One region of the Ktedonobacter sp. SOSP1-52 genome, then DNA from elsewhere that is predicted to be linked to it. Evidence: a T-box and tRNA genes for the amino acid it is inferred to sense, from the RefSeq annotation. Region 1 holds a T-box; the other regions hold tRNA genes.

The links. A T-box is a leader RNA that pairs with one kind of tRNA and senses whether it is charged. The one in region 1 lies ahead of leuS (leucine--tRNA ligase), so its partner is inferred to be a tRNA-Leu.
Region 2: it encodes a tRNA-Leu, which carries the amino acid that the T-box ahead of leuS (leucine--tRNA ligase) is inferred to sense. The anticodon was not compared.
Region 3: it encodes a tRNA-Leu, which carries the amino acid that the T-box ahead of leuS (leucine--tRNA ligase) is inferred to sense. The anticodon was not compared.

Annotation. Positions count from the first base shown of each region.
Region 1 covers NZ_BNJH01000006.1:212,914-219,543, forward strand. The annotation lists gene JMJ16_RS46090 (DedA family protein) at 1-174, shown strand, start outside; gene JMJ16_RS46095 (LLM class F420-dependent oxidoreductase) at 280-1,224, shown strand; T-box leader at 1,348-1,614, shown strand; gene leuS (leucine--tRNA ligase) at 1,696-4,197, shown strand; gene JMJ16_RS46105 (phosphotransferase family protein) at 4,347-5,207, shown strand; gene JMJ16_RS46110 (Vms1/Ankzf1 family peptidyl-tRNA hydrolase) at 5,587-6,426, shown strand; gene JMJ16_RS46115 (helix-turn-helix transcriptional regulator) at 6,582-6,630, opposite strand, start outside.
Region 2 covers NZ_BNJH01000004.1:21,503-28,132, reverse strand. The annotation lists gene JMJ16_RS35305 (hypothetical protein) at 1-490, opposite strand, end outside; gene JMJ16_RS35300 (EamA family transporter) at 577-1,512, opposite strand; partial or broken gene JMJ16_RS57485 (oxidoreductase) at 2,555-2,659, shown strand; gene JMJ16_RS35295 (DUF1269 domain-containing protein) at 2,783-3,220, shown strand; gene JMJ16_RS35290 (hypothetical protein) at 3,702-4,034, shown strand; tRNA gene JMJ16_RS35285 (tRNA-Leu) at 4,040-4,122, opposite strand; partial or broken gene mnmG (tRNA uridine-5-carboxymethylaminomethyl(34) synthesis enzyme MnmG) at 4,348-6,407, shown strand.
Region 3 covers NZ_BNJH01000002.1:1,840,464-1,847,093, forward strand. The annotation lists gene JMJ16_RS23440 (VOC family protein) at 1-58, shown strand, start outside; gene JMJ16_RS23445 (hypothetical protein) at 92-739, opposite strand; gene JMJ16_RS56080 (CHAD domain-containing protein) at 866-1,456, opposite strand; gene JMJ16_RS23455 (CHAD domain-containing protein) at 1,449-2,909, opposite strand; tRNA gene JMJ16_RS23460 (tRNA-Leu) at 3,288-3,371, shown strand; tRNA gene JMJ16_RS23465 (tRNA-Leu) at 3,681-3,764, shown strand; gene JMJ16_RS23470 (zinc finger Ran-binding domain-containing protein) at 4,203-5,252, shown strand; gene JMJ16_RS23475 (hypothetical protein) at 5,494-5,775, shown strand; gene JMJ16_RS23480 (polysaccharide deacetylase family protein) at 6,047-6,630, shown strand, end outside.

The DNA.
Region 1 (6,630 bases):
TACTTTATCGCGGTCGAGATCGATACGCTTGAGACCATCTTCCAACGCATGGGACTGGTAATTATCGCCCTGGCCCTGGTGCTCTTCGGTGCCTGGTATATGTGGAGGCGTCGCAAACGCCAACAGCGTCATCAGCGCCGCCTCGCGCGGTTACAGGCTAGAATGCAGGCTTGATAGTGTGCGGCTTGAAGGTTTAAAGATCGAAGATAGTATAATAGGGGGACAACCATGAGCCAGAGCTGGCTTATGGAGCAACAAAAGGAGAGTTGAAAAACTATTATGGAGTTTGGTGTAATTGTTCCCCAGGGCTGGAAGATGGACCTTGTGGATATCGCTGATCCTGTTGAAGCATATGAGGCGATGACACGCGTGGCGCAGGAGGCCGAGAAGCTGAATTTTGATTCGGTCTGGCTGTATGACCATTTTCATACCGTTCCCACGCCGACACAAGAAGTTACTTTTGAATGCTGGACCAGCATGGCGGCCCTGGCGCGCGATACGAAGCGCGTGCGCCTTGGACAGATTGTGACCTGTAATAGCTATCGCAACCCCGCCCTGCTGGCCAAGATGGCGAGCACGGTTGATGTGATGAGTCACGGTCGTCTCGTGCTAGGTATCGGCGCGGGCTGGTACGAGCACGAGTATAATGCCTATGGCTATCCCTATCCCTCGGGCCCTGATCGCCTGCGCATGCTACGCGAGGCGCTTCAGATCATCCATGCTATGTGGAGCCAGGAAGAGGCCCATTTCGAGGGCAAATATTACCAGGTGCGTGGCGCGATCAACCAGCCCAAAGGTGTGCAGAAGCCCCACATTCCCATCCTCGTCGGTGGTGGTGGCGAGAAAGTGACCCTCAAACTAGTCGCGCAGTATGCCGATGCCTGTAATGTGGGTGGCACAATTGAGAATATCAAGCATAAGCTTGAGGTGCTCAAAGGACACTGTGACACCCTGGGCCGCGATTATAACAGCATCAAGCGTACGGCGATTGTTGACGACTGTGCTATCGCGCGCACCGACGAAGAGGCCGTGGCGAAGCTCCCCGCCAATATGCGCGCCAATATCGACGAGGCCCGCAAGCGTGCGCTCATCGGCACGCCCGATATGATCCGCGAGCGCATCGCCGAGTACGAGGCGGCAGGTATCCAGGAGCTCATTATCCGCTTCTCCGATGCCACAAAGATCGAGCCTCTACATCTCTTCGCTGAAACCTGCATGCATTAAGTGTATTAAAAAAGGAAAAGTGGATGGTGGTATGTCAGAGCCATACCACCATCCACTTTTCCTTTTTTAGGCTTGACAAAGCGCAAATTGTCGGGTACGCTCTGTATAATAGATGATATAAGGAACAAGACGAAGAACGAGGAAAGTAAGAGACATCGCGATTACAGAGAGCTGGCGGTCGCTGCGAGCCAGTATCAAGGTGTCGTCTGAAGCTCCCTCGTGAGTCGTAGTGGTGAAAGCTTCTCCTGGACAGAGGGGTGAGTAGTTGCTGCCGGTAGCCCCCGTTAGCGGGCCGGGTACATCTATACCCTTAAAGGCCGTCGTCGCGAGGCGACGGTGAAGCATGGTGGTACCGCGAAAGTGGCCCTGAGCGCACTTTTCGCCCTGCGTGGGCGGAGGGTGCTTTTTTCTTGCCCTCCGCGTCGAGTCTCGCTGTTTATTAGCTCTATGACCCGTCAGCAGGAGGAGTTTATGTCACAGACACATGTCCCGCAACCAGGTGCAGGTGAAGCGCTGCAACAGGTGCGGCCTCCCAGCTATGATTTCGCCAGCTTCGAGGCGAAGTGGCGTACGCGCTGGGAGGAGCAGAGGCTGTACCAGGTGGATTTACAGCGGGCTAAAAAACCGTTTTACAATTTGATGATGTTCCCGTATCCGTCGGCCGAGGGCCTGCATGTGGGCAACATGTACTCCTATGTCGGGGCGGATATCCAGGGGCGCTACAAGGCTATGCAGGGCTATGATGTCTTTGAGCCGATTGGCTTTGACGCCTTTGGCATTCATAGCGAGAATTTCGCGATCAAGCAGGGCGTGCATCCGCGCATCCTGACAAAGCGCAATATTGAGCACTTTCGCGAGCGGCAATTAAAGCATATCGGCAATCGCTTTGACTGGTCACACGAGGTAGATACAACCTCGCCTGAGTATTATCGCTGGACGCAGTGGATCTTCCTGCAACTCTTCAAAGTCGGGCTGGCCGAGCGCAAGTCCGCCAGCGTCAACTGGTGCCCCAAAGATAAGACGGTCCTGGCGGATGAGCAGGTCATAAATGGGCGCTGCGAGCGTTGCGACTCCATCGTTGAGCGCCGCTGGCTGGAGCAGTGGTTCCTGAAGACAACGAAGTACGCGCAGAGGCTGCTGGACGACCTGGAAGGTCTGGACTGGTCCGAGCGCGTCAAAAACCTGCAACGCAACTGGATTGGCCGCTCCGAAGGCCTGAAATTTGCGCTGCAAGTTGTGAGTGAGCCTGAGACATCAGGAGAGGCGCAACCTGGACAGGATGTCGCTATCCAGGCTTATACGACGCGGCCTGACACCATCTTTGGCGTGACCTTTGTCGCGCTCTCCGCCCGGCATCCAGCTATCGAGGCGATCACAGTCCGGGAGCGGCGCGCAGAGGTGCAGGCCTTTCAGGAGCGCATGAGCAAGTTAGCGGTCGATGCCGAACGCGGCACAAGCGGCGTCTTTACTGGAGCCTACGCTCGGCATCCCCTGACTGGCGAGCGCCTGCCCATCTGGATCGCGGACTATGTCCTGGAGGGGCATGGCACAGGCGCGATTATGGGCGTGCCCGCACATGACCAGACAGACATGATCTTCGCACGCTCTGTGGGCCTGCCCGTGCGCTTCGTCGTGCGACCCGCTGATGGCGCTGCTGTCCAGGATGAGCAAGAGGCCAATGAAGAGGATGGTATCCTGTATGAATCGGGCGAGTTTACAGGCATGACGAGCGCCGAGGCAAGAGAGGCAATTATTGCCTGGTTCACGGAGCGCGGTCTGGGGGAGCGCAGCGTCTCCTATCGCCTGCGCGACTGGCTGATCAGTCGCCAGCGCTACTGGGGGCCGCCCATTCCTATCATTTACTGTCCCGAGCACGGAGCTGTCCCAGTGCCAGAGGATCAACTGCCCGTTGTGCTGCCAGATGTTGAGAACTGGCGTCCCACGGGGACTGGCGCCTCGCCGCTGGCCGCCATTGAGGAGTTTGTTAACACGACCTGTCCGATTTGTGGTCAGCCAGCGCGGCGCGAGACGGACGTCAATGATAACTTCCTGGACTCCTCCTGGTACTTTATGCGCTACATCTCAAGCGACGATGCCACGCAGGCCTGGGACCCGGCCCTGGCGCGTAAGTGGCTGCCAGTGGATATGTACATCGGGGGCGCGGAGCATAGTGTGCTGCACCTGATGTATGCACGCTTTATTACCAAGGCCCTGCACGACCTGGGCCTGCTGGAGAACAATGAGCCGTTCAAGCGCTTCCGTGCCAATGGCATGATTACTAGAGATGGCGCGAAGATCTCCAAATCCAGGGGAAACATCATCAACCCCGACGATTATATCGAGCGCTTTGGCGCGGATGTCTTCCGCGTCTACTTGCTGTTCATGGGACCCTATGAGGGTGGTGGCGACTTCAGTGACCGGGGGATCAGCGGCGTGGTACGCTTCCTGGAGCGCGCCTGGCGCCTGGTCGAGCAGTATGCCCAGCAAGCACCAAAGAGGCCTTCGTCGCCAGAAGCCATCCGCGCCATGCACATAACAATCAAGCGCGTCAGCGAGGATACGGCCAGCCTCAAGTATAACACTGCCATCGCGGCCATCATGGAGTACGTCAACGGTATCATTGAGCGGCGCGCGGCCTCAAAGGCTGAGTTGGAGACGCTGCTGGTATTGCTGGCCCCCTACGCTCCCTATATGACCGAAGAGCTGTGGGAGCGGCTGGGGAGAAGTGGCTCAGTTCACCGCGCCTCCTGGCCTGAGTACGATCCCGAGGCCATCCAGGCCCAGCGTGTGACCATCGCCGTACAGGTCAATGGTCGCCTGCGCGACACCATCGAGGTCCCCACCAGCGCCAGCGCCGAGGAGGTCCAGCGCCAGGCCCAGGCCACGGAGCGCGCGCAGCACTTTATTGAAGGGCAAAGTGTCAAGCGCATAGTATACGTGCCAGGCCGCCTGGTAAATATCGTGATTGGGTAGAAGCGTAGCCGCGTACGCCAGGAGCGGGCCCGCTCCTGGCGTACGCGGCTACTGGGCAACGCAGACATAAAGGGACTGGTATGCAATTTTCTGATAGCCAGGTTTACTCGTCCTTGCAAGATATCGTTCAGAAGACATGGAAGACAGATATGCGATCAATCACACCTCTCGGGGAGGGGGTCTATGGGAAGACATACGGTGTACGCTTTCAATGTTCCCCGTATCGTGCCGTGATTAAGTTGCAGAAATATCCGCGTATGGCGGAGCAGGAGTCTCGCCAATTGGCCCAATTGCGCGCCTATCTTCCAGCTTTAGTACCCCAGGTCTATGCGTGTTTGCCAGAAACGGAGCCATACTCGGCTCTTGCTATGGAGTGGCTTCCTGGACAAACTTGTCCACGGCCAGAGCAGCTTCCTCATGTACTGCGCCAATCCCTCCAGCGCCAGGCCGTGGATCTTCTGCTGGAGGTGCATGCCATTGCGCATCCAGAGGGCTATGGCTCGTTTGATGGCCCATTTTATCGCAGCTGGTGGGATTATTACAGTCAACGAATCCAGGATACGTACCAGACAATTACAAACTCTGATAAAGCTTGCTCCTATCTTGGTTCTCAAGTGCTTGCCCTTATGGATCGTACGATTGAGCATGGCGAACAAATTCTTGGTACCAGTCAGGGGCAGCCGGTCCTCCTGCATGGCGATTTTTGTTTTGGTAACCTCTTGTTTAATCCCCACACCTGGAGTATTTCTGGCATCATTGATCCGATGGATGCCGAATGGGGTGAGCGCGAGCTGGATCTTGTAAATCTCATCAATGGGCATATACACCATTTCGAGCTAGTAAACCGGTATCGTGAAGCCAGGGATCTGGGTCCCTGTTTTCCCCTCCGCTATTGGTTCTACCAGGTCTGGAAGTGGCTCTTTTATTATGTACGTGTACAGGTGGCATGCCGGGAATGGGTGCTTCGCTGCGGGCGCGAACTGGAGAAAGCCATGGAGCGTTATCTTTAGAGGCCTCCGTCCGCTGCAACCTTGCAGGGTAAACAATTACCCCTTCAGAAGATGAAGCCTCGACAATGGCTGGTCTTGTGGCAGTGAATATCTTGAAAGGAGGAGATTTTCCACAACAGTTCATACCTTGTTTCTTTGAGGAGAAGGTTATGCAGACTACGCAAGAGTTGTTTGACAAGCTTGCTCCTTTGAATCTGGTGACGCGTATGTGTTGAGCATCTACCTGGATATGAGCCCTCACATGTCTGGTAAGCGACCATGGACGCGTACATCTACTCCTGTACTGAGAAACCGTATACGTGAGATTGAGAAGACGTTATTGCCGCGTCATCCCATGCTAGATTCCTTTAACAAGGATGTGGAGAAGGTGCAGTCGTACATGGAGAACCATGTTGAGCCGTGGCAGCAGGGCGTTGCTATCTTTGCTTGTCATGAACGCGGCCTTTTTGAAACGCTGGAGGTCGGTACCGCATTTCAGAACCAGATTGCCTTTGAACCCTATCCCGATCTTTTTCAACTAGCGCACTTGCTAGATAAGCATGAGACAGTTATCACGGCCCTGGTTGATACCAATACAACCCGCCTCTTTGTTACACGTTGGGGCTTCCTTGAGGAGATCCCAGGACCTGAGGTCTTGCCTCGTGGGTATGGGAAGCGTAACGCAACCTGCTTAAATCAAGCGCGCTACCACCGGCGTGTAGAGAATAAGCGGAAGGCATTTGCGCGCGAGGCCGCCTCAGCTATCGAAGACCTTGTCAAGCAGGAGGATGCCCAGCGTGTGATTCTCGCGGGCGATGCGGTTGCCATTCCCTTGCTCCATGAAGAGCTTTCAAACACAGTGGAGCCGTTAGTCCATGAAGAGGTTCTGAGGCTTGATATTAACACACCTTTACGCGAGGTACACGACGAGATTAAGCCTGTTATCGAATACCTGGAGCGTGAGGCCTCGCATAGCCAGGTCGATAACCTTGTAGAAGGCATACGCGCGAATGGGTTGGTGGTTAGTGGCATGCAGGAGACCCTTGATGCGCTTGAGCATGGACAGGCAGACGTTCTGATTCTGGCAAACGATGTTCCGCTCGATGATCAGCAACGCAATACGCTTGTGCGCAAGGCGGCCAATTCAGGGGCCAGGGTTGAGGTAGTAGAGGGCAATCCTGTTCTTCAGGAATTAGGAGGGGTAGGCGCGCAACTGCGTTATCGCCCCCAATGGGTTTAACCTTCTCATCCATCTAGTCAAAGCACAGAGGCCGCATCTGCGGCCTCTGTGCTTTTGCAGAACCTCTTCTAAATGTTTAGAAAGTCCTTCGTGTCCAAATTAGGTTAGGCCAGGACGCAGTAGCCGTGCCTCGCGAGGAGGGTGGTCTTAAGATATTAGCTGGCGAGTTGGGATTGGGGTAGTTGGGCCAACTGAGCCAGTTTT
Region 2 (6,630 bases), on a different contig from region 1:
CGATGGCTCCGAGCAGAAGGTACCAGCTAATAGCGAGCAATGCGCCCATAGCAATAAGGCTATCCAGCGCGACCAGTGTTCGCTCTAACCTGCCCTTAGCATTTGGTTGCAGCACGAGACCGATAAAGCAGAGTGCTGGAAAGAACATATAGCCCGCGTCAGCCAGCGATGGGAAAGGGGGATCGCCGATAGCGGAATAGTAGCGCCAGAAGCTTTCTCCCAGCCCCCACATGGCCTGTCCGAGGCAGACGAGTATCCAGCCTGCCTTCTCATATCCTATCCAGGCTTCGGAGCGCTCGACAGAGATATTGAGGGCGCTTTTGCGGATAGAGAAGAATGTCAGACAACTTCCTATGATTGCTCCCAGTAAAGGGGTGAACTTGTACAGGCTGACCCCTGGGGAAGCGTTTTCGCCAATATGTAAAAGGATGATGAGCGCTATAATCAGTTCCAGTCCGATGATAGCCGTGACTGTCCTACGTAACGACATCGCTATTTGTCTCCTTGTTCATCGCAAACTGTGTGTGATACCTGGGGCTGTGTGCGTATGCATCAAAGGCAAAGACCCTGACATACTCATATGTGGATGACTGTAAGTACGGTGAGGCCACACATAACTATCCCAATGCCGAGCTTTTGATTGGCCATCAACCGCTCACCCAGGACCAGAACTCCAAATAAGACGGAAATTAAAGAGTAATTAGAGGAGATAGCGGCAATCATGCCAGGTTTAATGGTTTGGGCCGCTATGCCAAAGGTAACGATCGCCAGGCATTCCAGGATGCCAGCTCCTATGGCGAATAGGATGCCGACAGGTTTATGGAAAAGCGTGTTCACGCTCATAAAAAGGGTTCTGCCCTCTTTGCTGAATGAGTAGCGCACGAGTAAGAGTATCGTGAGCGTGAATGAACTAAAGACAAAGGTGAGGAATACGGGTGTGAACCAGCCGTGAAGCGGCGAGGAGGCTCCGATGCTAATATCCACCAGTCCAAAGGCGATGGGCGTGATGCAGGCCCAGCGAACGCCCTTCCCGGCGAGTAGCGCTTCGGGCTTTTTCTTGAGGAGCAAATGTATGTTCCGTATGTTGATCGAGGCAAGGAACACCCCAATGATGATGGCCCCAATGGCGAATCCATCAAATAAGGTAATATGCTCTTGCAGGAAGAGCGTCGAAAGAAGCAAGGTAAAGACCGCACTGGTAGAAGAGAGCGGACTTGTGATCGCGATTGGGCCAAGCTCTAGAGAGCGGTACAAAGCAAGGTAGCCTATGACGGTGAGTACGCCTGTGCCCGCGCCGATGAGAAGGTCCGATGCTGAGATGGCAAAGGTATGAGATGGGTAATGCCAGAAGAGAATAGCCAGGGTAACAATCAAGGTAAGCAAGCCGCTAAAATGAGAAATAATGGTGGTGGTAAAAGTGGTTAAACGTCTCGTGGACAGCGTTGCGATGGAATCCGCTATGCCCCATAGAAGAGCGACCCCTCCTCCAAGCGCAATTCCTATAAGCTGCATATTATATTTTCTCCTTTTACTGCATCTGTTCTCTCTAAGGCTTGCTGTAGATGAGCCTTTATACTGGCGTAATGACAAATTGAGAATAGACGCTTCGCTGCAAATCCGGCCCACACGTGGCATTGTTGAGAAGTGAAGGAATAAAGTCTTCCACGACTAATAAGGCGTTTTAATTTCAATGTTTTCATTCATATGTGTGGTATAAACGGGAAAAGCCATATTTAGCACCAGGTATATCTTCAGCCATGAAAGCTCCAGTTAAGACGGGAAATGCTAGCATCGAACTCTCCCCTCACCATGCTCTTACTTCCTGGCAAACTTGTCTAGTGATACTATTCATTTATCTGTAGTAGATATCCCTAATCTTGCGTTGAAATTGAACGGCACGTATATGTCATAGCTGCTATATAGCAAAAAATATGTACTAATATGTACCTATTTTATAGAAACGTATTGATTAGTTAAAAATAACATATAGTTTGACAAAAAATTCTAAGTAATGTTGTGCTTTTAAAGCCAACTATGCATGAAGATAATACGTTGTTGCTCACGCCTGTAAATTAAGGCTTGTTGAATCTGCGCACTTTCCACCTGTTCAATAGGGATAGAGATCTACTGAAGGATTATCGCGGTGCCGAGGCCAGGCGGGAGCACACAAACTACTCTCCCATTGGGGATTTGAACCTGCCGAGTAAAAGGAAAAGGAGCAAAAGAACAGCAAGAACAAGGACAAATAGCGAGCTTAGCCAAGTAATCGATTTTACTAGGACAGGAGATTGGTATGTCTCCTGGCCTAGAACCGCTTTTCTGACCCCGGGGATTTCCTTACTGTATACGCTTTTGCCATTGTTCATGCTTCTGTGCCTCGTCTTCGTAGCGAAAAGCCAGCTCAATGTAAAGATCTTCACCGCTCTGTTTGAGATGGATCTGTATAGTGACAGAAAGCAGGAGGCTCTTGCTATCAAGTACGACGAGACATGCTCGAAGTGTCGGAGGAGTACAGCGCGCATATTCGCAAAAAAAACAGCGAAAAATGATAAACAACGTGAAAGGGCTGCTTTTCACGGTTCAGAAGGCGCTGCCGCTGATGCTAGATAGTGCATCGATAATTATAGATGCATCCATCGTTGCCAGCAAAGGGTTGCCAGAAAAGAAGTAACCTACCAAAACGACGCTGGTTTGCTCAACTATCATGGCAACGTTTAGCCAGAAGGTGAAGGACCAATGGAAGAAACGATGAAGAAAATTTTCTCTGTGGAGGAGCAAAGAAATGGCTGAGAGTAGGTTGATTGCGCTGGTGTTTGACGGTGAGCAGGAAGCGGAACAGCTGTGGCTGCGGACTCAAGAATTAAAGAGAAGCGGTCTCATTCCACCTGGGGATGCAGCGATAGTTATCATCCGGCTGGATGGCCAGGTCATCGTGCAACAAGTGATAGATCCCACAGATGGAGACGCTTTTAACGCCCAAACATGGGAATATGTCATCAAAACGCTGCTCTCTGGGTGGGGTAAGGGCATTGATGATTGGTTTGTCCAGCAGGTGAAGCAACACCTTCTTCCAGGGACATCCGCTCTCTTTCTCTTGGTAGATCCGTCCAAGGCTCAAGATGTCGTTCACGCTTTAAGAGGTTACCCAGGTAAGCGCTTCTACAGTGCGCTGTCAACAGAAGATAAGGCAAGGATTAGAGCGGCTTCCGGGCAGGCATAGTCGTCGATGAGCAAAGCAAGGCTGACAATCACCGAGTGCTGGGGTTGGCCTCATGATGAGGCACGTCTCCTCAGGTGGCGGAGCACTGTCAGGGTGCGGTGCTGCAATCGCGTACAGAGGTCACTGGTTCGAGTCAAGTCGCGGGGTTTTCACTTTTTTCCATACTTTGTCTCTACACCCAGTACGCTGCTCGCAGTAAGGGTTAAGTATCCATGTTTCACTGAACTCGTGTCCTGTGATGCCCTGCGTCACCGAGCGACAGGCTACACCACAGCTTGTCAGTGTTCCGCAGATGACACAGGGAAGTTCTTTATCAAATGTAAGTTCAACACAGATCTCATCCATATCTTTCCCTTTCTTTCTTTTAGGATATGAACCAGGGAAAGGTGATCCTACTTGGAAACCCTGAAAGGAATATATCACACACATATTTAGCGACAGACGCAACCATTGATGGTGGAAGAGAAGGAGGGGGGAGCCTATGGGTGAGATTGTAGGGATCGAGACGCACCAGGGGTGGCATGAGCCGACGCTAGAGGAAAAGACACTCATAGCAGAACAGTATGGACTCGATGCGCTGTACTACTGCAAGGACCCGTGGGCGTTGCGTCATCGCTGGGTAAACAAGCATACAGGAGAGATGCAACGGGCAAGGTGTAACCGTTGGGAGTGTCAGCACTGTGGGCCAAGGAAGGTGGTGCTCTGGCGTCAACTGGTCAGGCAAGCAGAACCAACGCTTTTCTTGACGTTAACCAAGGCAGGGAAAACCGTAGCAGAGGCGCGTCGAGCGCTTACCACTCAAGCTGCTCTGTGAGAGGGTAGGGCGAGAGGGACTCGAACCCTCACGGCCTCTCAGCCTGGGGATTTTAAGTCCCCTGCGTCTACCATTTCGCCATCGCCCCGTGTGTGCCACGATAATAGCACGTTCAGCGGCTTTCGTCAATCATTTTTGACGGTTGGGTCGATATTTTATTCCGCCTGATTGTTGAAACAGTCATTAGCGCTGAAAACGTGAAAAATCCTAGCTGGCGTGTCAAATATTGACGCTGGTGAACGACTGGGGCATAATATGAGCCGTGTTGGAGTGAAGAAACATTCATAGAGAAGAAGCGACCAGGTACGGAAATATGACTAACAGTGGAGAGAGCTTGCACACATCCTCTGAGCCGCGTGTGCACGGCTATTATGATGTTATCATTGTGGGCGCGGGACACGCGGGCTGCGAGTCCGCGCTGGCCAGCGCACGCATGGGACTCAAGACCCTATTGCTCACGATGAATCTGGATAGCGTGGCCTTGATGCCCTGTAACCCTTCTATGGGTGGACCGGCCAAGGGACACCTGATCAAGGAGATTGATGCCCTTGGCGGCGAGATCGGGCGCAATACCGACCGCACCTTTATCCAGATGCGCCTGCTGAATACCAGTAAGGGGCCAGCGGTTCAGGCCTTGCGCGCGCAGTGTGATAAGCAGGCCTACCGTCTGGCGATGAAGTTTGTGCTGGAGAGCCAACCAAATCTCGATCTACGGCAGGCGACGATCTTGCGCTTGCTGAGCACGCAACGCGAGGATGGGCGGCATGTGATGCATGGCGTGGTGACCAGCAACGGTTGGGAGTATCATGCGCGCTCAGTGGTGATGACGACCGGAACATTTATTAATGGTCGTCTGGTGGTTGGCGAGAAGACGCAGCCAGGCGGGCGCGCTGGAGAAGGTCCGGCGCTAGGTATCTCCGATTCGCTGCGTGCACTGGGCCTGGAGATGCGGCGTTTTAAGACGGGTACGCCCCCGCGTATCGATGCACGCACAATAGATTTTAGTAAGACGGAGCGCCAGCCAGGAAGTACTGTCCCTCTCTATTTTTCGCAGGATACAGAGGCGCGCGAGGATATCCAGGTACCCGGTGGGAAGCCAAACTCGGTCTACCCTGTGCTGGAGGAGGACCTACGCGGCTGGCGTCCGCAGTTGCCCTGCTACCTGGTGCGAACAACTGAGCGCACCCATCAGATTATTCGTGATAACCTGCATCGCTCCCCCCTCTATACCGGTATCATCGAAGGTGTTGGGCCGCGCTACTGCCCCTCGATTGAGGATAAGATTGTGCGCTTTGCCGACAAGGTCTCGCACCAAATCTTTCTGGAGCCGGAGGGCTGGCGTACGGGCGAGGTCTATGTCCAGGGCATGAATACCAGCCTCCCGAGGATGTGCAGCTGGAGATGTTGCGCAGCATTCCCGCGCTGGCGAAGGCGGAGATCATGCGGGTTGGCTATGCCGTCGAGTATGACTATGTCTTGCCCACACAGCTCTTCCCTACGATGGAGACCAAGCCCGTGGCGGGCCTCTTCCTGGCGGGCCAGATCAACGGTACCTCTGGCTATGAGGAGGCCGCGGCTCAGGGCATCATGGCGGGCATTAATGCCGCGCTCTATGCGCGTGGCGAGGATGGCTTTGTGCTGGGGCGGCATGAAGCCTACATCGGTGTCTTGATCGACGACCTGGTGACGCGTCCCATGAGCGAGCCCTATCGTCTGCACACCTCGCGGGCCGAGCACCGACTCTTGCTACGTCCTGAGAGCGCTGATCTGCGCCTGGGCGATCATGCATATCGCCTGGGCATGATTGGAGACGAGCGCTATGAGCAGGTAGTGCGCAAGCGAGAGGCCATCCAGAGTACCCTGGAGGTGTTGGAGGGCGTGAGCTTTACCTCCTCAAGGGTTACAGAGCAGCACGCCGAGACGCTGGGAATTGCCCCGTTGGGCCAGAAGATGTCCGCCAAAGAGCTATTACGGCGTCCAACAGTGAAGTACTTCCAGGTCGCTCAACTCTCGCAACGTATGGTTGAAGAGCACGCAAATATGGATGGCGCGGAGTCTGCGTCCAGGATTTTTATGGAACTGACCGACCTGCCGGAGGATACTGCTGAAGAGGTTGAGCTCCAGGTCAAGTATGAGAACTATGTGCGCAAGCAGGAGCAATTGGTGCGCCGCACCTCGCGCCTGGAAGAGATGCGTATTCCGGAGAACCTGGATTACCGCGATGTGCAGCACCTGCGTACGGAGGCGCGCCAGAAGCTGCTTAAGACGCAGCCAAGGACGGTTGGGCAGGCCTCGCGTGTAGAGGGCGTAACCCCCGCGGATATAGCCATTTTGATGGTGTATATCCAGAAAGTACGGGCTTTAAGGCTGTAATCTTGACATAAACCTATAGTACTGTGTACCATACACAGGCATAGGGGTTATAAAATACTAGTAAGAAGAAAAAGCAGTAACATTAAACATTCTCCTCGAGTGGTGGTACTGCTTTTTTTCAGCAACCATGTTGGGGAGAGATCGCTGATGGAAGGGAGTAGCGACGTTATACCCACGCTCATAAGCGCAGACTACCCAATGGTTAACCTGGTTCACATGGGGT
Region 3 (6,630 bases), on a different contig from region 1:
TCATCCAACCCAGACTTGCGGCGCGGCCATTGTGCTCACAACACAGGCTGAGGCATGAGGCAAGCATGCAATAAAATAGTACTCGGCACGACTAACGCTCTTGCGCATGCACTTTTAAGCGTAGCTTACGCTTAAATACCTTCTCGAAGAGGTCGGCCTTGGCATAGGCATGGGTAATTTCTTCATCAAGGTCGGCCAGGGGGCGTACACGGAGATCAATCGTCCAGATATCTTTTGTACACCCCTCTTCGTCAGCCACCAGGCCCAGTACACGCCCATCATGACTATGATCTAACGCATCCGCTACGCGCAGGAGCGCCGCGAGCGTCGAGACGAGTTTGCGTGCTGATGGCTTAAGGGTGGCAAACTCTTCGTGTTCTTTGCTGGGCAACGCGCGACGATGATAACGTGCGATACAGGCAATTTCGTGCCGCTCGCTCTCGCTAAAGCCTGGCAACTGAGTCGCCTTGATCAATCGATAAGAGTGCTTGTGGTGCTGACGCTCCTCGACTATCATGCCTGCGTTATGCAGGAAGGCTGCCCGCTCCAGCAAGAGCCATGCATGCTCATCCAGCTTGTGTAGGGGACGCGTCGCTTCAAATAAGGCGCGCGAGAGCCTCACCACGTAGCGTGCATGAGGCCAATCCTCAACCAGCAAGCCTCCGCTCTGCAATAATTCTTCTTCGGTCGGATGTGCCTGCTGCCACCAACGCAAATCTTCGATTGAACTAGAAGTCATGCCGTTACTCCTTTTGTCTCGCTGCACCATGTTATCCCCCACAACCATAACACAGCCTTGCCGTCACAGCTTGTTACGCTCCTACTCTATACAGATCAGGCCGGATACCAGTAACTCTTCTGAAACCTATCCCTGTATAGCATACAGTAATTCGCGGCGAAAATCTCGCTCTTGTAGCTGTTGCCAATGCTCGCGAAAGGCCATATAAGATTGTTCACGTTGTTTTTCATAGGCTCGCAAGAGCACCTCAAGTCCCAGGCGCTCCTCCGCCGAAGGTGCGATCTTCGGGTCGGTCATATGTGCCACCAGGCCCGGTTCTACCGCGATTTTCCCCTGTGACTTCTGTCTAGCAAGCGTCGGCGCCTGCGTTAACACGGTCTGATAAGGATTCCCACCACCCACACTTCCCAGACATAAGCGCAGCAATGCAACCATGACATCATTGTCGTGTAGCTCCCCTAACTCCCCCTGTATCTGCTCCACATCTTTGACCAGCACTGCACATGCGGGCGGCAAGGTGTCGGCAAACAGTTCCAGTGTATAGCGCAGACGTTTGGCTGCGATGCGCATGTCGTGCAGTTCGCGCGAACGATAGGCTTCACCCACATACTTTTCCCATTGATACAGTTCGTCCAGGCGCGTCTCGATGATCTTGCGCGCGTTCTCGCCTGTCGTGGCCTGAGGCTGCAAACCGTGAATAGCTCTCGCTTTAGCCATGGCGCTTTCCCTCCTTCGGCAGACAGGCATCGATCAGGCGCAAAAGTTTCTGCTCATCTAATTTTTTTAGGTAGCGCGCCAGCACAAGCTGGTGCTCGTCGCGATAGACGCGTAGACGCGCAATAAACCAGTTCAGGCCCTCTTTCTCTTCCGCCTCTGCCTCCTCCTCACGCTGCTGCAAGTTCTGGATCATGACATCGGTATCGCGGGCCTGGCCGAGCATATCCGCCAGTTCTCTGGTCCAGCTATAGACCTTTTTAAAGGCTTTCGGCTCGCAGATATCCTCGTAGGCATCCAGCACTGCACGCAGGCGCCTTGATGCCACGCGCATCTTATGCACAGCCTCCACATCCTCATTCTTCAATACTTCCGCGCGCCACTCGCCCATCTTGCGAGCCCCTTCACTCAAGAGCCGCCTGCCCGTCTCAGCGAAGGTCTCCGTGACCATCTCCGCCCCTGTGCTGGTCGACTTCTTGCTGCCCGCGCTCTCCCCATGCGACTCCAACGTCGCCAGCCAATCATCGCCATACCGCGCATAGGCCAGGAGAACGCCCTCACGAATACCATGCGTGCTTATGCGAACTTCGCATAGCTGCAAGCGTGTCATCACGGCCTGAATAATCGTCGCTCCTGCGGGTAAGACTGCCGCGCGCTTCTCGTCTATGCCATAGCGCCGGGCGACTTCTCCTGCTGTTAACGAACTGAGCAATCCATCACAACGCACAACGTCCATAAAGGAGAGGCGCTGCACCTCGTTCCCAAGCTCTAAGGCGGCGCGGGCCATCTTTAAGAGGGCCTTCGCGCTACCACCTGTGATAATGAGCGCCTCGGGCCTGCTTTTGAGGCGTGTTCCATCCATGTATGCCTTGAGAAACACCTGCGCAAGATCGCGCTCGTCCTCAGTTGGTGGGTCCGAAGGCATATAGCGATCATGCAGCCAGCCAGAACCAACGGGAACAGAGGTCAGCCATTTTACTTTCCCGCGCTGCGCGTTAATTAGTTCGGTGCTTCCACCACCCAGGTCCATAACGACAAGAGGATCGGGTGCCCCTTGTTGGCGATAATACTCGTAGCTTGCACCATAGAAGGTCAACATCGCCTCCACCTCGCCGCCGATCACCTGCGTCTTGACGCCAACCGCTCGCTCTATAGCGTTCAGGAATTGCTGGCTATTGTGTGCTTTGCGCGTCGCCTCGGTCGCGACCACGAAGATAGACTCTACCTGGTGCTCAACCGCCAGAGCTTTATAGCGCTGGAGAATATCAATGACCTCCTCGCGCTTCTGCGGGGAGATCTCTCCATGCGCATTGACATCCTTTCCCAGGCGCACCATCTCTTCCTCATCCACCAGGATGTCCAGAGAATCGCCCTGGCACCTCGCGATCAGTAGTTGGAGTGTATTACTCCCGATATCGATGGCCGCTCGCGCGGGGGCAGTCCTTGTCTCCTGCATCTCAACCTCCTTCTGTTTGCTGCGCCTCTCTGCACTGACACGCCTTGAACATCTCTGCCGTTACAGCACTTATCTCTCGACGTAACCGCAAAGGGCGCACTCCTCCTCACCCTGGCCCCCACTTCTTCTCATGCAGGAAGGAGAACTCAGGCATACCAAGCAACCAGTTGGAACAATCTCTGTTATTATAGCACGAAAGCTGAGGCCACTGGATGGGATACTGAACCAGCCAACCAGGTGGAAAAGGCCCCCAAAGTGGGTAACGGTCAACTGAACTGCTTTTTAAGGCGAAGCCCTGAAAAATGGCTGGGAAAACTCTTGACAGGCGAACCTCAATCCTGTATTATAAATCTCGTCCCGAGTAAACGGATCACTTCCGCCGAAGTGGTGAAATTGGTAGACACGCAACGTTCAGGGCGTTGTGCCTTAATTGGCATGGGGGTTCGAGTCCCCCCTTCGGCACCCATACCATGGAGACGAATGCGGCACATAGTTTCTTAAACTATGTGCCGCATCTGCGTTTTGGCTTTTCGCGCCTGCGGCGCTCAAGGGAAAGATGTGTGTGCCTGGTTGATGGGCTTTGCCCATCAACCAGGCACACACATCTTTCCCTTGGGTTTTTCTAGGCGAGGATAGACTGAAGATTTGTCGCCCTCCTTGTAGAGGCTGGAGAGCATTTGCCAAACTTTTAAATTGCCTTATGCAAGGGCTTGACAGAGGAGGGCTTAATCCTGTATTATAGATCTCGTTCCAAGTGAACAGATCACTTCCGCCGAAGTGGTGAAATTGGTAGACACGCAACGTTCAGGGCGTTGTGCCTTAATTGGCATGGGGGTTCGAGTCCCCCCTTCGGCACTTCTGCAAAGGCCTCATATGAGGTCTTTTTTTTTGCCACTTTTCCCCCTGCTTCATCTCAGTGTTATGTTTTTGTCGTAACTAATCCTCCTGTAAGCGCACGGAGAGTGTTACAATGTGTAAATCTGTTCTATGGCTACTATATTGATAATAATCAAGCTTGTATACGCTGCCCTTTCGCTTCTCCTCTTCGTTGCCTGCTTTTCATATTATGAATAAATCTTCATAATACGCTTCGCACCTCCCTTACTCAGACCCTGTTTTATGCTATCTTGCTTGCTCCATTACAAATACATGAAAAATGGGTTGAATGGCTATACAAGCTATAATTGACATGCTATATCCATAAATGTACAATGTCGCCTGAATAGATATAGTATTGCTCATGCAACCAATCAGGGACACATCTATGTGCAATGTAGAAGAGGAGGATCACGCATGCCATCCATCTGCCCCCACTGCTTTGTAGCCAACTTTGAGCAGGCCACGACCTGTCTCCAATGTGGGGCACAAATGCCCACCCGGCGTAAAGGGACGGGGTCCTTTACCAAGCTCGCGCGTTTTACCGAGATACCACAGACGCCACTCCCCTCCATGCTCTCAAAGTCCGAGGACGAGGAGGATGCTCTTGCGCTACCGGTCTCCGATCCCATGCTCATCGTTTCTAATATACCGGGAATCGTGGCCAGGAAGACTGTCGCGCCCCTGCCACAACCTGATCCCCAGCCCAGGCCGATGCCTCACAAACGACTGCAGAAGCTTCAGCTTCGTCCCGTGCTCGCCGGGCATGGCAGCATTATTACCCATCACTCGTGGTTCCTGACCAGTCAGACTGGACATCACATGGAGGCAGGCAGGGTCTATACGCTGCTGGAGGAAGAGGCCAGGCATCGCAATCTCGATGACATCCAGGTGGCCTGCATGCATGGGCAGTCAGGACAGCCAGCGTATATTCAACTTCAACGCCAGGACGCCTCGGTCTTCCTCTCTCTTACCTCGCTGGCGGAACATCTCTATATCTCGCGCACAACCACGCTGCATTTACCGGTAAGCCTGTTCCGTTGCCTGGCCTTTGTCGCTCTAACGCTTTTTGTCATTATCGCGCCTTTTTGCGCCCCCTCTTTCGTAACTCTCTTCGCTCAATCCTCCTGGCTAAGCGCCCTCGTAAGCCCTTCACCTTCCAATAGTTTTCTCTCCAACTGGTTACTCACTGGACTCTTTGACCTGCTAAGCTTACTCATCTATATTCCGGCCTTATGTCTCTTTCTTGTGTGCCTCTTGCGCTTCTTGCTGGCCTGGAGACGGCAGAGGGATCCGCTCGCGCTCCTACGCTCCAGACATATCCAGCTCTCACAGCGTGATAACGCCGCGCTCCTTGAACACCTGGCCAATGATATTGTGCGCAGTACAGCCAGGCATCTCGGCATAGACGCCAGCGGGTCGCTCCCCGCCTCACATCAGGCAAGCCAGCGCTTCCACCTGGTCTAAAATCTAAAATCTAAAATCTAAAATAGATCAGCGACTCCTGCTGAAAGAGTCTCGCTTGCAGACCAGGTGTCTCCCTGGTCTGCAAGCGAGACGTGTTTCTATGTAGCAGGTAGAGTCTCGGTGGGAGCGCTCAAGCCTGGAAAAAGTTGGCTTTGAGCTGTTTTTATTGCTTTTTCTATGGCATACTATTCTTAGAGCAGCGTAGTGCGTTCCTGCCTCGTTCCTCAGGAGGAGCAAAACCATGGATCCTGAAACTACCGTCTATGTCCTCTATATTGCCGAATTATGGATCGATGACGGCAAGCAGAAAGCCGAGATCCTCTATGCCTATGGCCTCAATCAGCGCCATGCCCTCGACAACTTTCAGCAGTGGCTCTCACCCGCCGGCTGGCTCTTCGCCCACCTCGACAATATTAAGCCTCATCCCGAAGGCTATCGCATCAATGATGATCTCCTCCTGGAAGGTGTGATCACTCACGATGGTTACCGGATTTTTCAAGACCAGCTTGCCCCTATTGTATGATATATGAATGAGTGTTGAGGTAGACTTCGGGCTGATGCTCGAAGTCTACCTCAACACTCATTCATACCCCATTTCACATAAGCCCATGCGTATGTTATAATACAGATACTACAAATAAATACCCCACTCCCATGTTCATGGCAGCCGCGTTCTTTCTCCTGCTTGCTTGCTAGAGTAACGTGCTCGCGATGGAGCATTCTTTTGTGCCCTCGTGCAGATGCTGTCGCCGGCCTGGCCGGCCCATTCTCTTCTACGACATGGGAGGTTTCTCTTGAACCTGGTCTCCTTCTCCATCAAGACCAAGGGACCGCGCAACTTCGCGCGCCGCCTCTGGACCGTCTTCTCCCGCTTTGGCTTCAGCGAGACACGCAATCGCCGCTCGCTGGAGACGCTCATTCATGAGCTTAAACCCTATCAGGCTGCACCAACCTTCTTTATTCCCGCCGTGGTCTTACAGCGCCATCCACGCCTGCTGGCAGACATCGAACAGGCAGGGGCCGAGATCGGCATCCACGGCTATGTCCACAACGATTATCGCCAGTTGAGCAAGGATGCACAGTATACGCAAACCAGTCGCGCTATCGCAACCTTTCAGCAGGTAAAAATGCCGTTTCAGGGCTTTCGCAATCCCTACCTGGGCTGGAGCGAGGACTCAGTTCAGGTCTTCACAGACCTGGGCTTCGCCTATGAGAGCAATGAAGCCGTGCTACATGACGTTGTTGACCAGGCCTCGCTCACCCCAACAATTCTCGACGGCTATCAGAAATCACTGGCGCTCTACCGCGCCCTGCCCTGCGCAGCCTATGCCCTGCGTCCGCACTTTGAGGATACGCTTCTGCGTATTCCGACCAGCAT